2 regions of the Mycobacterium sp. NPDC050441 genome follow, and region 1 is predicted to be linked to the other one. Evidence: riboswitches for the same ligand, from Rfam matches in the RefSeq annotation. Region 1 holds a riboswitch; the other holds the start of a gene.
What was found. A riboswitch is a leader RNA that binds a small molecule or an ion and turns the genes downstream of it on or off. The one in region 1 is predicted to bind glycine.
Positions count from the first base shown of each region.

Region 1 (7,340 bases):
CGTGGTCAACAAGCGCGCCGCCTAGCTTCCGTTCACTCACGGCGAACCCTGACACCGGACGTGGCGGGAACAAACCTGACGCCACCAAGGTTGAGCGCATCAGACTGAACTTTGGAGGTTTGATGTCCGAATCAAACGCAGTGCCCGTCCTGTTCTTGAGCGAGCCGATCGTGCTGCCCGGAATGGTGGTGCCCGTCGAACTCGACGACGCTGCCCGCGCGGCGGTCGATGCCGCCCAGGCCAGCGAATCCGGCAAGCTGCTGATCGCCCCTCGCCTGGACGACCGCTACCCCACCCACGGCGTGATCGCCTCGATCGTGCAGGTCGGACGCATGCCCGGCGGCGCGGAAGCGGCCGTCGTCCGCGGTGAGCGCCGCGCTCACATCGGCTCCGGAACCACCGGACCGGGCGCGGCCCTGTGGGTCGAGGTGGAAGAAGCGGCCGAGGCAGTCGATTCCACGACCGACGAAACCAAGGCGCTGGCCGCCGAATACAAGAAGCTGCTGCTGGCCATGCTCCAGCGGCGCGAGGCCTGGCAGATCGTCGACGTGGTCAACAAGATCACGGACCCGTCCGCCCTGGCCGACACGGCCGGCTACGCCTCGTACCTGACCGACGTGCAGAAGCGCGAACTCCTGGAAACCGAGGACACCGCGGCGCGCCTGAGCAACCTCATCCAATGGACCGGCGAGCAACTGGCCGAGGTCGAGGTCAACGACAAGATCGCCGAGGACGTCCGGTCGGGAATGGACAAACAGCAGAAGGAATTCCTGCTGCGCCAGCAGTTGGCAGCCATCCGCAAGGAACTGGGCGAAGGCGAGCCTGAGGGGTCCGATGACTACCGGGCCCGGGTCGAGGCCGCCGATCTGCCGGAGAAGGTGCGCGAGGCCGCGCTGCGCGAGGTCGGCAAGCTGGAGCGGTCCAGCGAGCAGAGCCCCGAGGGTGGCTGGATCCGCACCTGGCTGGACACCGTGCTGGACCTGCCGTGGAACGAGCGCACCGAGGATTCGACCGATCTCAAAGGGGCCCGCGAGATTCTCGACGCCGACCACCACGGACTGGACGACGTCAAGGACCGCATCGTCGAATACCTGGCCGTGCGGGCCCGTCGCGCCCAGCGCGGCATGGCCGTCGTCGGCGGGCGTGGTTCCGGTGCCGTGATGGTGCTGGCCGGTCCGCCCGGGGTCGGCAAGACCTCGCTGGGTGAGTCCGTGGCCCGCGCGCTGGGCCGCAAGTTCGTGCGCGTCGCCCTGGGCGGTGTGCGTGACGAGGCGGAGATCCGTGGTCACCGCCGTACCTACGTCGGCGCGCTGCCGGGTCGCGTGGTGCGAGCCATCGGCGAGGCGGGTTCGATGAATCCCGTTGTGCTGCTGGACGAGATCGACAAGGTGGGCTCGGACTACCGCGGCGACCCGTCGGCCGCACTACTGGAGGTGCTGGACCCGGCGCAGAACCACACGTTCCGCGACCACTACCTGGACCTGGATCTGGACCTGTCCGACGTGGTGTTCCTGGCGACGGCCAACGTCATCGAGAACATCCCGTCCGCACTGCTGGACCGGATGGAACTGGTGCAGATCGACGGTTACACCGAGGACGACAAGGTCGCCATCGCGCGGGACTACCTGCTGCCCCGGCAGGCCGAGCGTGCGGCGCTCACCGATTCCGAGGTGGCGGTGACGGACGCGGCGTTGCGCAAGATCGCTGCGGACTACACCCGCGAGCCCGGCGTTCGGCAGTTCGAGCGGTTGCTGGCCAAGGCACTGCGCAAGGTCACGACGAAACTGGACTCGACCGAGGCCCCGATCGTGGTCGATGAGCCGGATCTCGTTGAGTACCTGGGCCGTCCACGGTTCACCCCGGAATCCGACGAGCGCACCGCGGTGCCGGGCGTGGCGACCGGCCTGGCCGTCACCGGCCTGGGCGGTGATGTGCTCTTCATCGAGGCCAACGGGAACGACGGCGAACCGGGCCTGAAGCTGACCGGCCAACTTGGTGACGTGATGAAGGAGTCGGCACAGATCGCGCTGTCCTACGTGCGGGCCCACGCCGAGCAATTGGGCGTCGACCCGAAGACGCTGGACCGCCAGATCCACGTCCACGTGCCCGCGGGCGCGGTGCCCAAGGACGGTCCCTCGGCCGGCGTCACCATGGTGACCGCACTGGTGTCGATGGCCACCGGGCGGCAGGTGCGCGGCGATGTCGGCATGACCGGTGAGGTCACGCTGAACGGCCGGGTGCTGCCGATCGGCGGGGTCAAGCAGAAGCTGCTGGCGGCACAACGCGCCGGACTGAAGACGGTCTTCATCCCGGCGCGCAACGAGCCCGACCTGGACGACGTGCCCGCCGAGGTGCTCGACGCGCTGGAGGTCAAGCCGATGACCGACGTCGCCGACATCATCGTGGCGGCGCTGGAACCGGTCGCGGGGGTCGCGGGGGTCGCAACGGCAGCCGCCTAACCGTCGTGAGCGGCCGTGTTTGTACGCCGAGGACAGCATGTGTCCGTACCGACACGGTCGCTCGGCGGGGAGTGCTGACCATGGGGGTGCGCAATCCGCACCCGGCTGCTAACGTGACGCGCGGCACATTCCGGGGGTTCGGGGTGGCTCACAACTTAAGACGCCATTGAGTCGCGGCGGGAGAGTCCCGCCGTATCCAGCCGGCGGGCGCCGCAGGAGCAAATCCTCCCCAGGAATCTCTCAGGCCCCCGTATCGCCGCGACTAGGCACCTCTGGAAAGCAGTCGGCCACACCAGGACCGGCTCACCGAAGGGGCAGGTGAAGCGCCGATAGCGGCGGTTCGTGAAAACTCTCAGGTTCAAAAGGACAGAGCGGGGAGGCGCCCGCAGCCCGCGCTCTCCATAGCGCCTGAGATCCTCGAGGTTGTCATGTCCCAATCCAGTGACCTGTCCGCTGATTCAGCGGAATCGCCCTCGTCCGGCGAACCACAGCACCTCTCCCGCCAACTCTCCAATCGGCACATCCAGCTGATCGCAATCGGCGGAGCGATCGGAACGGGCCTGTTCATGGGCTCCGGCAAGACCATCTCGCTGGCCGGCCCATCAGTGCTGTTCGTCTACATGATCATCGGCTTCATGCTGTTCTTCGTCATGCGAGCGATGGGCGAATTGCTGCTGTCCAACCTGCATTACAAGTCCTTCGCCGATTTCGCGGCCGACCTCCTCGGCCCGTGGGCGGGGTTCTTCACCGGCTGGACGTACTGGTTCTGCTGGATCGTCACGGGCGTCGCCGACGTGGTGGTGATCGCCGGGTACGTAGCCTTCTGGTGGCCGAACCTGCCGCTGTGGATACCGGCGCTCGCGACGGTCGTGGTGCTCATCGGGCTGAACCTGCCCACCGTCCGGGCCTTCGGTGAGACCGAGTTCTGGTTCGCCCTGATCAAGATCGTCGCGATCGTGACATTGATCGTCATCGGCCTCGTCATGATCTTCACCAGTTTCGAAGCGCCCACCGGCGCCCAGGCTTCCTTCGCCAACCTGTGGAACGACGGCGGGTTCTTCCCCACCGGCCCAATGGGATTCGTGGCCGGATTCCAGATCGCGACGTTCGCGTTCGTCGGGATCGAACTGGTGGGCACCACCGCAGCCGAGGCCAAGGACCCCGAGCGCAACCTGCCCAAGGCGATCAACTCGATCCCGGTCCGCGTCATGCTCTTCTACGTCGCCGCCCTGACCATCATCATCGCGGTCACGCCGTGGCGCGAGATCGATCCGAAACTCAGCCCGTTCGTGGCCATGTTCAGCCTCGCGGGCCTTGGAATCGCGGCATCGGTGGTCAACTTCGTGGTGCTGACCTCGGCGACGTCGTCAGCCAACTCCGGTATCTATTCGACGTCCCGGATGGTCTACGGCCTGGCCACCGAGGGTGACGCGCCGAGCCTGTTCGGCAAGCTCACCTCCCGGCGCGTGCCCGCCAACGCGTTGTTCCTGTCCGGGGTGTTCCTGCTGTCGGGTGTGGTCATGGTTGTCGCGGGCGACTCGATCGTCGCGGCCTTCACCCTGGTCACGACCATCTCGTCACTGTGCTTCATCTTCGTCTGGACGATGATCCTGGTCAGCTATCTCGTGTACCGCAAGCGCCGGCCGGAACTCCACGAGGCATCGAAGTTCAAGATGCCCGGCGGCGTGGTGATGTGTTACGTCGTCCTGGCCTTCTTCGCCTTCCTGATCGTGGCGTTCGCGTTGAAGGAGGACACCCTGCAGGCTGAACTGGTGACGCCGGTGTGGTTCCTGGTACTGGGAATCGCCTGGCTGGTACTGCGGCGTCGTCCGGAACACCTGGCTCGCGAAGCCTCCTTCCACGCCGAGCTCGAGTCGAAGGATTCCGACTGACGGTCGGTAAGGTGGCGTCATGGTAGATCTTCGTGATCTCAAGCGACGCATCGTGCATGGCGCCCAACGCCGCATCGTCAACCCGGTCGGGCGCCAGCTGCCCGTCACCATGCTGGAGACCGTCGGCCGCAAATCCGGCCAGCCACGGCACACCGCCGTCGGCGGCCGGGTGATCGGCGATCAATTCTGGATGGTCTCCGAGCACGGCGACCGATCCCACTATGTGCTCAACATCAAGGCCAACCCCGCTGTGCGGCTCCGGATCAACGGGCAGTGGCGGACCGGGACGGCGCACCTGCTGCCCGACGATGACCCGGTCGCCCGGCTGAAAGAGCTGCCGACGCTCAACAGCGCGGTGGTCCGGGCCATGGGCAGCGACCTGCTCACCCTCCGCATCGATCTCGACTGATGGCCTTCGATCCGGACCTGGCCGACCGCATCCGCGAATTGACCGCAACCGAAAGCGGTCTCGACGAGAAGCGCATGTTCGGCGGATTGGCGTTCCTGATCAACGGCAACATGGCCGTCGCGGCCAGCCGCGAGGGCGGCCTGATGGTGCGGGTCGCGCGGGACGACGGCGAGAAGCTGCTGCAGCGTGACCATGTCGAGCCGATGGTGATGGGTGGCCGGGAGATGCGGGGATGGCTGCGGATCGGCGGCCCGGGCATCAAGACCAAACGCCAGCTCCAATCGTGGGTCGCCCGCGGTATCGACTATGCCAAGAGCCTGCCGCCCAAATAGTTTCCGGGACGCCGATCAGAATCAGCATTAACATAGAACCCGCCTGACAACGACGGGGGCGCACTTCACATGTTGACTGCAGTACGCAAGATTCTCGGCTTCCAGATGACCATCGCCGAGTGGATCGGAACCGCCATCATCCTCGCGGTCCCCTATCTGCTCATCGGCCTGATCTGGTCGCTCACCCACACCAGCCACCTGGCCGGAATGCACGGTGCCGACGCCGCGGTGTCCTTCCTGGGCTCCATCGTGTCCTGGCCGGTCCTGCTGTTCACCAACGTGTGCATGAGCTGACGGGGAGGCCGCACATGAATTCCACCCCAGCCAACCGGATTTCGATGACCCGGCGCACCTCGCGCTGGTCCGACGACGACGTCACCATCGCCGATGCGATGGACCTCTGGGGTTTCGCCGCGGGCGCGGCCAACGTGATCATGCAGCTGTCCGCGCCCGGCGTCGGCTACGGCGTCGTGGAGAGCACGGTGGACTCCGGCAATCTGCTCAAGCATCCGTGGAAACGCGCCCGCACCACCTTGAGCTATCTGGCGGTGGCGATCCTCGGCAACCCCGAGGACCGGGCGGCGTTCCGCGATGCCGTCGATGTGGCGCACCGGCAGGTCCGATCCGGGCCGGCAAGTCCCGTGCAGTACAACGCCTTCGACCGCGATCTGCAGATGTGGGTGGCCGCCTGCCTGTTCGTCGGGCTCGAGGATGTCTATCAACTGCTGCGCGGCCCGATGACCGACGCCCAGGCCGAGCAGTTCTACCAATCCGCCGCCACGCTGGGCACCACCCTGCAGGTCAGCGAGCAGCAGTGGCCGCCGACGCGGCCCGATTTCGACACGTACTGGGACACCGCGTGCGGGCGGGTACAGATGGACGACGTCGTCCGGCGGTATCTGCACGACCTGGTGGACCTGCGGATGATCAACCCCCTGCTGCGGATACCGTTCCGGCCGCTGTTGAAATTCCTGACCGCCGGATTCCTGGCGCCGGTGTTCCGGGACGCCGTCGGGTTCGGTTGGGGCCGGGGCCGGCAGCGATTGTTCGAATGGCTGTTTCTGGCCGTGGCATTCGGCAACCGGTTCCTGCCGGTGTTCATCCGCCAGGGCGGCAGTTACCTGCTGCTCGCCGACGTGCGCCGGCGGATGGCGGCCGACAAGGCGCTGATCTGATGAACCGGATCCACCGGATCCTGGGCCACAAGGTCAGCGTCGAGCAGATGCTCGAGACCTTGATGTGGCTGACCCTGCCCTATCTGGTGATCGGACTGGTCTGGACGTTCTTCCATCCCGAACAGGTGCAGCTGATCGAGTCGAGCCTGCTGACCAAATTTCCGGCCGGCGCCGATCTGGTGGCCTTCGGCCAGGTGACACTGCTGTGGCCGGTGCTGCTACTGGGCGCCGACGTGTGCGTCGCGATGTGAGCGCAGCAGCCGCGCAGCCAGGCCCGCGATGTACAGCCACAACAACGTTCCGACCACCCAGGCCGGCACATAATTGAAGGTCTCGGTCTGCGCGCCGGCATTGGCACCCAGGTAGACACACACCGCCAGCACCGCGACGCCGACCCCCACCGACAGGACCGCCCAGGTCCGATCCCCTATGCGCACGAAATACCTTGCCAGCACGAAACATCCGCACGTCATGGCCAGGAAGCCCAGCCCGCCGGCCACCCCGTGAATCTTCGCCGAGGTGCTCACCTCCTCGACACCGGGATAGCCCTGCGACGCGCCGGGCGGAAACCCGAACCCCGGATCGGTCGGATTCAGCCCCACCACGACACCGGCCAGCAGGCCGTACAGCGCCACACACACCGCCGCGATGCGGCCCGATCGGACACCGGCGGCCACCCGCCAGACCCCGGCACCGAACGCGATCAGCAGCAAGCCGCAGACGACGAAGTCGACCGATTGGATCCAGCCCCAATCCCCAAGGACCAGCATCGAATTGGCGTGCCGGGTCAGGTCGAAGCCGGGACGGGTGAACGCCAGGGTGTACGAAACTGCGGTGAGCAACAGGCCGGCCACCACGCCGGCGGTCAGCAGGGCTGAGGTGACCCGGACATCGGCCGGGCGCGCGTCGGCGGTCACGGAAAGTCGACGCTACCGTTCCGGCCGCCGTGACGTTTGACTAGGGTCTTGCCACGTGAAGGCTTGCCTCGTCATCGCCGCCGCCGCTGCCGCTGCGCTCACCGGATGCGCGCCGGGAACCGTCGTCAACACCGACGATGCCGCCGGGCCCCCACC
Region 1 covers NZ_JBFAJS010000010.1:77,029-84,368, forward strand. The annotation lists gene AB0I14_RS26430 (HNH endonuclease) at 1-25, shown strand, start outside; gene lon (endopeptidase La) at 123-2,459, shown strand; glycine riboswitch at 2,627-2,725, shown strand; gene cycA (D-serine/D-alanine/glycine transporter) at 2,888-4,351, shown strand; gene AB0I14_RS26445 (nitroreductase/quinone reductase family protein) at 4,371-4,760, shown strand; gene AB0I14_RS26450 (TfoX/Sxy family protein) at 4,760-5,092, shown strand; gene AB0I14_RS26455 (hypothetical protein) at 5,162-5,386, shown strand; gene AB0I14_RS26460 (oxygenase MpaB family protein) at 5,401-6,267, shown strand; gene AB0I14_RS26465 (hypothetical protein) at 6,267-6,518, shown strand; gene AB0I14_RS26470 (DUF998 domain-containing protein) at 6,486-7,184, opposite strand; gene AB0I14_RS26475 (hypothetical protein) at 7,240-7,340, shown strand, end outside.

Region 2 (7,340 bases), on a different contig from region 1:
CGCGCCGGGAAGGCCCGCGGCGATCATGTGCGGGTTGTGCTGGCCCGATGTCTGATCGACCGGACGTGGCACCTTGTGCACATTGATGCGCTGATGCTGGGCGCCGAACTCGGCGTCGTAGTAGGGCCCCAGCTTCCAGGCGATCGCTCCCGATGACTTGTCGATCAACGCGATGATGTTGGCCTTGCGGAAGCTGATCAGGATGTTGTCGGGGTGGAAGGGGGAGGAAGGATCCTCGACATGCCACCGGTTGGGTCCGAGGGTTTTGGCGCTGTTCATCTCCAGATAGCCCCATGGATCGCCGGGGTCGCGAGCGACGGCCTGCCGCAGGGCATTCCAACCGGCATCGGAGAATCCGAACTCGTCGAGATGATCACCGGCCAGCCACTGCCAGACGACCTCGCCTTCCGGCGTCACCTCGTAGAGCCCCTGGTCCCCGACGGTATGGTCACCGAGACCGGGCACCACACGGGGAACGGTGGTCAGGACCAGGCGATTGCCGTTGGGCAGCAGCTCCCAGTCGTGGTTTTGGCGCGCCGCCCCGCCAGGTGCCTGAGCACCCCACTCCCAGACGATGTTCGCGTCCCAGTCGAGTTGGCCGATGGTCCCGTTGGCGTAGATGCCGCCGCGAGCGTCGTCGCTGTCGGACAGTTGCACCCCGACGTCGCCGATACGCGCGCCGTTGAGGGCGGGGTCGAGGATGCGTGGTGGCACACCGGCATACGGCCACTCATGCACAACGGTGCCGCTGAGGTCGATCAGTCGGGTAGTGCCGTCGGCGCCGGTGAACAGGACGTAGCTGTCGTAGGCGAGTTCAGGGTCGAGGTAGGTGACTCCGGTGAGTCGTACGAATGCCATGTCAGTCACTCCACCAATGCCCGGTTACCACCATGGGTCCTCCTCGTTACGAATCTAATCGATTAGCGTAGGCGGGCGAATCGTGGACGGAACCGTCACAATCGAGGTGATTCAAACTCTTTCGAGTGATCGCCTACGAGCGGAGGGTCCAGCCGTTGTGAGTGGTAAACGTCCGACACTGGCCGATGTGGCCAACCGCGCCGGCACCTCCACGGCGGTGGTGAGCTACGTGCTCAACAACGGGCCGCGCCCAGTATCAGAGTTATTGCGGGCCAAGGTGATCCGTGCAATCGACGATCTGAACTACCGGCCGGACGGCCGCGCCAGGGCGTTGCGTCGGCCGCGGCGCTGGCGGCAGATCGGACTGCTGGTTCCCGATCTCACGCTGCCCCTGTTCGGTGAGTTCGTGGGGCGGATCGAAGTGGAAGCGCGGGCACGCGACCACCTGACCCTGATCGGCAACACCGGATACGACCCCGAGCGGGAGCTCGAGTTCGCCACCGCGTTCGCCGAGGTCGGTGTCGACGGGCTGCTGGTGGTCGGGGCGGCGAACGCCACGCACACGGGGAATCTCTGTCGGCGGGAACGCATTCCCGTGGTGTGGATGCACAACATCCGCGGCGCGGTCGAAGCGGACATCATCGGGGTGGATCACGTCCAGGCCGGCGAACTCATCGCCCGACATCTGCTCGACGTCCACGACTGTCGCGACATCGCGTTCGTCGGCGGTGTCACTGCGGACGATGTCCGTCACGGCGACCGGGAAACCGTGCGGCAGCGATTCGAGGGCGTCGCCTCCGTCGTCGGCCAGAGCCTCCCGCACGTCCGCACCGATCTCACCCCGTCCGGCGCCTACGGTGCGGTCGCGGAGTTTCTGCGCGGAGGCGCTTCGCCGCACGCGTTCGTGGTCGGGACCTACGGGCAGACGGCGGCCACGATCCGCGCGGTCGCCGACGCGGGTCTGCGTATCCCCGAGGACATCCGCGTAGTCGGCTTCGACGGCGCCGCGGCCGATTACGGACGGCTGCGGCTCACCACCGTGCAACAGCCGGTCGATGCACTGGCCCGCCGTGCGCTCGGCCGGCTACTGGGCGATTCACCGGGCGCCGAGGACGGTTTCGTGCCGGCGCTGAGGGTGGGGGAGACGTGCGGTTGTGCGGGTTCCCCGCCGCCCGGCTGAGGCCCTGCGTTTCAGTGGTGCAGCACCGTCCGCATGAGTTCCGGCAGCGCGTTGGCCGACTCGGGGTCGTGCCCGAAATGTTCGATGACCTGCACCTGGATCTCGCCGACGACACCGCCGAGAACGGCACCGACCGCGATCATGGTCGGCTCGTCATCCTTGAACACCGGGCGCAGGATCGACTCGTATTCCTCATTGGTGAGCTGACCCATCTTGTCGATGATGGTCTGCTCCAGGTCGAGGGCGCCCATGGCGTAGTCCTGTGCGTCGACCAAGGTGGTGGGGAGCCGCTCGAGCACCATCTGCACCAGGTTGTCCTTGAACGCGTTGTAGCGCTGCGTGCCGACCGCGAACTTGACCAGCGGGGTGGCGATGCCGGTCTGCGCGTCGATGGCCGCTTCGACCTCTTTGCCGACTAGCGAGAACAATTTGTCGGCACCCGGACCGCGCAGCACACCGTCGAACAGGATCTCGGGGGAGAACAGGTCTTCGGCCAGGATCCGCGCATAGTCCTTGGTGATGATGTCGCGCTGAGCGTGCAGCAGCCCCTGGAACTGGATGAAGCCGAGGTACTTAGTCGGGCGGACAGGCCGGAACAACATGTTGAGCGCGATGTAATCGCTGATGAAGCCGACGCCGAAGCCGAATGCCGGCATGATCCACGGGTTCTGGAACAACGCCCATGCCACCACCTGGACGAGCCCGATACCCAACCCGAAGTAGATGCCGCTGCGCCGGACGAATGCCATGGCGTTGTCGCCGAGCCCGCGCATCAGCTTGTTCAGCTTGTCCTTGTTGCGGACGAGCGTCGTGACGGCCAGGTACTGGATGTCGACGAACCGGTTGAGGTCCGCCCGCATCTCGTTGAGCATCTTCTCCACGACCTTGGGGGTCTGGTCGTGAATGCGGGCCTGAATCGCGTTGCGCGCCGCATCGGGCAACGAGTCCCACAGTCCGGGTCGGATCTGCTCGGCGATATCGCGGGAGATCTCGTCGACCACCTGGGTCAGCGGCTCGCGCAGCGCGTTGACGGCTTCCTTCGCGTCGACCTTCTCGAGCAGTTCCTCCGGTTTGAGGAGGTTCTGGGTGAGTAGCTCGATGGTCTTCGAGCCCACCTTGCCCGCCCGGCGTGGCACGATGCCCTGCCAGCCGAACGGCCCGATTCCCTTGAACTCCATCGGCCGGTAGATCATCTCCAGCGCGACGATCTTGGTGCTCCATCCGACGAACGCAGCGACGAACGGCATGGACAGGTAGATCAGCCAGTTGACGCTGAAATCGGCCTTGATCTCCTGCCACGTCTGGACCGCGAGAATCGTCTCGGCCGTATTCATGCGCGATCCGCCTTCGGCTTCTCGCTGGTGCTCATGCGCGGTCCGCCTTCGGCTTCTCGCTGCAGTTCATGCGCGATCCGCCTTCGGCTTCTCGCTGCAGTTCATGCGCGATCCGCCTTCGGCTTCTCGCTTGGGGGTCACGAACCGTCCCGCAGCACCGCGGACTCCCACAAACCGCGCCCCAGGCCCGACAGCGACAGGGTCAGCTTCTCCACCCGTGCGGCCAGCGGCCCGCGGGAGCCGTTCTTGATCGCCTGCAACACCATCGGCTCGGCCAGGAGCACCTCGTACTCGGCCTTCTGGGAAGGGTCCTCGGGACCGGTCTCGACCAGACCCAGCGACATCAGATGACCGACGTACTGCGGGACCATGCCGGGCAACGCCACATTGGCGGTGCGGCCGATCAAGCAGGCGTTCTCCAACACCGCCTGGCCGGGGGTGCGCGATCGGGTCCAGGTGTGGATGTTGACCAGCGGCGACGCGTCGCCTTCGGAGAGCGCGCCGAGGATCCGCGCTTCGTCGGCGACCAGCTGGTCGAGCAGCCGGTGGTACAACTCCACCTGGCTGCCCGCCGTGCTCTGATCCAGAGCCCGGTCCAGCAGGCGGTCCATCTTGGTATTGAGCGATTCGGGCGTCGGCTCCTCCGGCGTGGCGATTGTCACCGGTCGGGGTGCCGCCGAATCGATGGCCTCCAGCCGGTTCTTCACCAGCGTGGCCAGTTGTTCCTCACCCCAGGCCGCCAGCTTCATACTCGTCTTGGCGGCGTCGAGCGCGCGATCGGCGATGCCGAAAGGGTCGTACCGCTTCGGCAGCAGTGGGCGCTCGTTGCGCGGGGTGCGGATCGCGATGGCGATTTCGCCGACGGGCGTGGCGAACCTGAACGCCCGCCGCTGCGTGTTCTTGCGGCGCACCGGAGCGTCATCGGACACCGTGTCGTCCGGACCCCTCTTCGACAGTTCCTCTGACATCACTGATCGATCGCCTCCCCACCTACCTGCTGTCCCCGAGCTGTGGGCACCGTACCCGGTCACCTGGTGAGGTGCCGAAGTCGCAGGTGGTTGACGGGGGTTTGTGAGCCAGCAGGCGGTGTCCCTTCCGGTGGATGAGGACAACGCGATTGTGCGATTGCTCAAAGGCACTCGTCGGTGTTTGGGCATTATCTGCTCGCTACAGGCGTGCACCGGGAGTGATGCTGGCAGTCGAACAACCGGCGATTCGAAAGGCTGGAAACCACAGATGAGCACGCGTAACGGCATCATCGGCGCACTGCCCGCCACCAAGGTCCCCCGCTATGCCGGGAAGGGCACATTCGCCCGTATCGCCGACATCCATGAGGTGTCCGACTACGACATCGCGATCCTCGGCGTGCCCTTCGACGGCGGCACCTCCTACCGGCCCGGTGCCCGGTTCGGCCCGATGGCCGTCCGTCAGGCCGCGCGCACGCTGCGCCCCGGCTATCACGTAGAGCTCGGGGTCGCGCCGCTGGAGCATGTCCAGGTGGTCGACGCCGGCGACGTCGCGGTCACGCCGTACAACATCGCCGAGGCCTGCCAGCAGATCCAGGATCACGCCTCCGACATCCTCGCCGGCGGCGACCGCCGCATCGTGTCGATCGGCGGTGACCACACGATCGCGCTGCCGAATCTGCGTGCGCTGCATGCCAAGCACGGCCCAGTCGCGCTGGTCCACTTCGATGCCCACCTGGACACCTGGGACACCTACTTCAACGCCCCGGTCACGCACGGCACGATCTTCCGGCGCGCGTTCGAAGAGGGCTTGTTGATCGAGGATCACTCGATCCACGTCGGCATCCGCGGCCCGATCTACGACCAGATGGACCTCGACGACGACGCCCGCATGGGGTTCAAGATCATCCGGGCCGGTGACCTCGACGTGATCGGCATCGACGCGGCCGTCGACGTGGTGCGCCGCCGGGTCGACGACCTCCCGGTCTACCTGTCCATCGACATCGACGTGCTCGACCCGGCGTTCGCCCCGGGCACCGGCACCCCCGAATCCGGTGGTCTGACCTCACGCGAACTGCTCAAGATGCTGCGCAAGATGACCGGGCTGAACATCGTCGGCGCCGACGTCGTCGAGGTGGCCCCCGCCTACGACCACGCGGAAATCACCTGCGTGGCGGCCGCGACGGTGGTCTTCGACATCGTGTCGCTGATGGTCGCCGGACGGGTGTCCAATCTGCCCGTCAACGGTGAAGTTGCTGCCACAGCCACGTAATCGAGTAGCATCCGTCACATAACTGAATACGTCGATGACGCATTGCGGGAGAACCTCCGATTCGGAGGCGCCGTAGGAGCAACTCCTCCCCGGGAATCTCTCAGGCCCAATACCGCAGTGTCGAGACAACTCTGGAGAACAGTGCGATCGCATGGATCGCGCTTACCGAAGGGGAAAGGCGCAACGCGCTAAAACTCTCAGGTTTCAGGACAGAGCGGGGAGGTGTCACCAAACGACGCATCGCGTAACCGCGATGCCCGAAACCGGAGTCACCTCATGCCTGAGTGCACCGCAATTGTCAACGACGCCAATGGCTTTGACCATCAGGGCTTTCGCGACCGCCATATCGGCCCGGACCAGACCGGCGAGCGGCGCATGCTCGACATTCTCGGATTCGCAACCACCGATGAGCTGATCGACAGCGCGGTGCCCCAGCAGATCCGTTGCACCGATGGCCTGCGACTGCCCGCCGCGCGATCGGAACAAGAGGTGCTCGCGGCGCTGCGCGACCTGGCCGACCGCAACCAGTCGCGGATTCAGATGATCGGCCTCGGCTACCACGACACGATCACTCCCGCGGTCCTGCGCCGCAACATGCTGGAGTCGCCGGCCTGGTACACCGCCTACACGCCGTACCAGCCCGAGATCTCGCAGGGCAGGCTGGAGGCGCTGCTCACCTTCCAGACGCTCATCGAGGACCTCACCGCGCTGCCGGTCGCCGGTGCATCGCTGCTGGACGAGGCCACCGCGGTGACGGAGGCGGTGCTGTTGATGCGGCGGGCCAACAAGGCCGGGTCATCCAACCGGGTGGTGCTGGACGCCGATTGCCTGCCGCAGACGCTCGCGGTGGTGCGCGGGCGGGCCGAAGCCGTCGGCGTCGAGGTCGTGGTCGCCGACCTGACCGAGGCATTGCCGGACGGTGACGCCTTCGGCGTGGTCTTCCAGTCCCCGGGCGCCAGCGGTGTGGTGCGCGACCTGGCTCCACTGGTCGCCGCGGCACGCGACCGCGGCATGCTCACCACGGTTGCGGCCGACCTGCTGTCGCTGACCCTGATCACGGCCCCCGGCGAGCAGGGCGCCGATATCGCGGTGGGCTCGGCGCAGCGGTTCGGTGTCCCGTTGTTCTTCGGCGGTCCCCATGCCGGGTACATGGCCGTGCGGTCCGGACTGGAGCGGATGCTGCCCGGCCGGCTGGTCGGTGTCTCGGTCGATGTGGACGGCAAGCCTGCCTACCGCCTTGCGCTGCAGACCCGCGAACAACACATCCGCCGCGACAAGGCGACCAGCAACATCTGCACCGCGCAGGCGTTGCTGGCCAACGTGGCCGCCATGTACGCCGTGTATCACGGTCCGGAAGGGTTGCGCGCCATCGCAACCCGCATCCACCGCCATGCCGCCGCGCTGGCCGCCGGCCTGCGATCCGTGGGCTGCGAGATCGTGCACGACCGGTTCTTCGACACCGTGACGGTGCGGGTGCCCGGCGGGGCCGAGCAGATCGTGGCGGCCGCCGACCGTGCCGGGATCAACCTGCGCCTGGTCGACGCCGATCATGTCGGCATGTCGTGCGACGAGTGCACCACCGACGACGTGGTCGGTCGCGTGCTCGGGGTTTTCGGGGCGTCGACCGCGGCCGCCGGTCATCCGTTCGCGCTGCCGGCTGATCTGCTCCGCACGTCGGAGTATCTGCAGCACCCCGTGTTTCATTCGCACCGGTCCGAGACGGCGATGCT
Region 2 covers NZ_JBFAJS010000001.1:350,806-358,145, reverse strand. The annotation lists gene AB0I14_RS01855 (aryl-sulfate sulfotransferase) at 1-858, opposite strand, end outside; gene AB0I14_RS01850 (LacI family DNA-binding transcriptional regulator) at 1,016-2,038, shown strand; gene AB0I14_RS01845 (DUF445 domain-containing protein) at 2,050-3,372, opposite strand; gene AB0I14_RS01840 (Abi-alpha family protein) at 3,510-4,340, opposite strand; gene speB (agmatinase) at 4,609-5,610, shown strand; glycine riboswitch at 5,646-5,735, shown strand; gene gcvP (aminomethyl-transferring glycine dehydrogenase) at 5,887-7,340, shown strand, end outside.
Region 2: linked by a shared signal. The riboswitch ahead of gcvP (aminomethyl-transferring glycine dehydrogenase) and the one ahead of cycA (D-serine/D-alanine/glycine transporter) in region 1 are both predicted to bind glycine.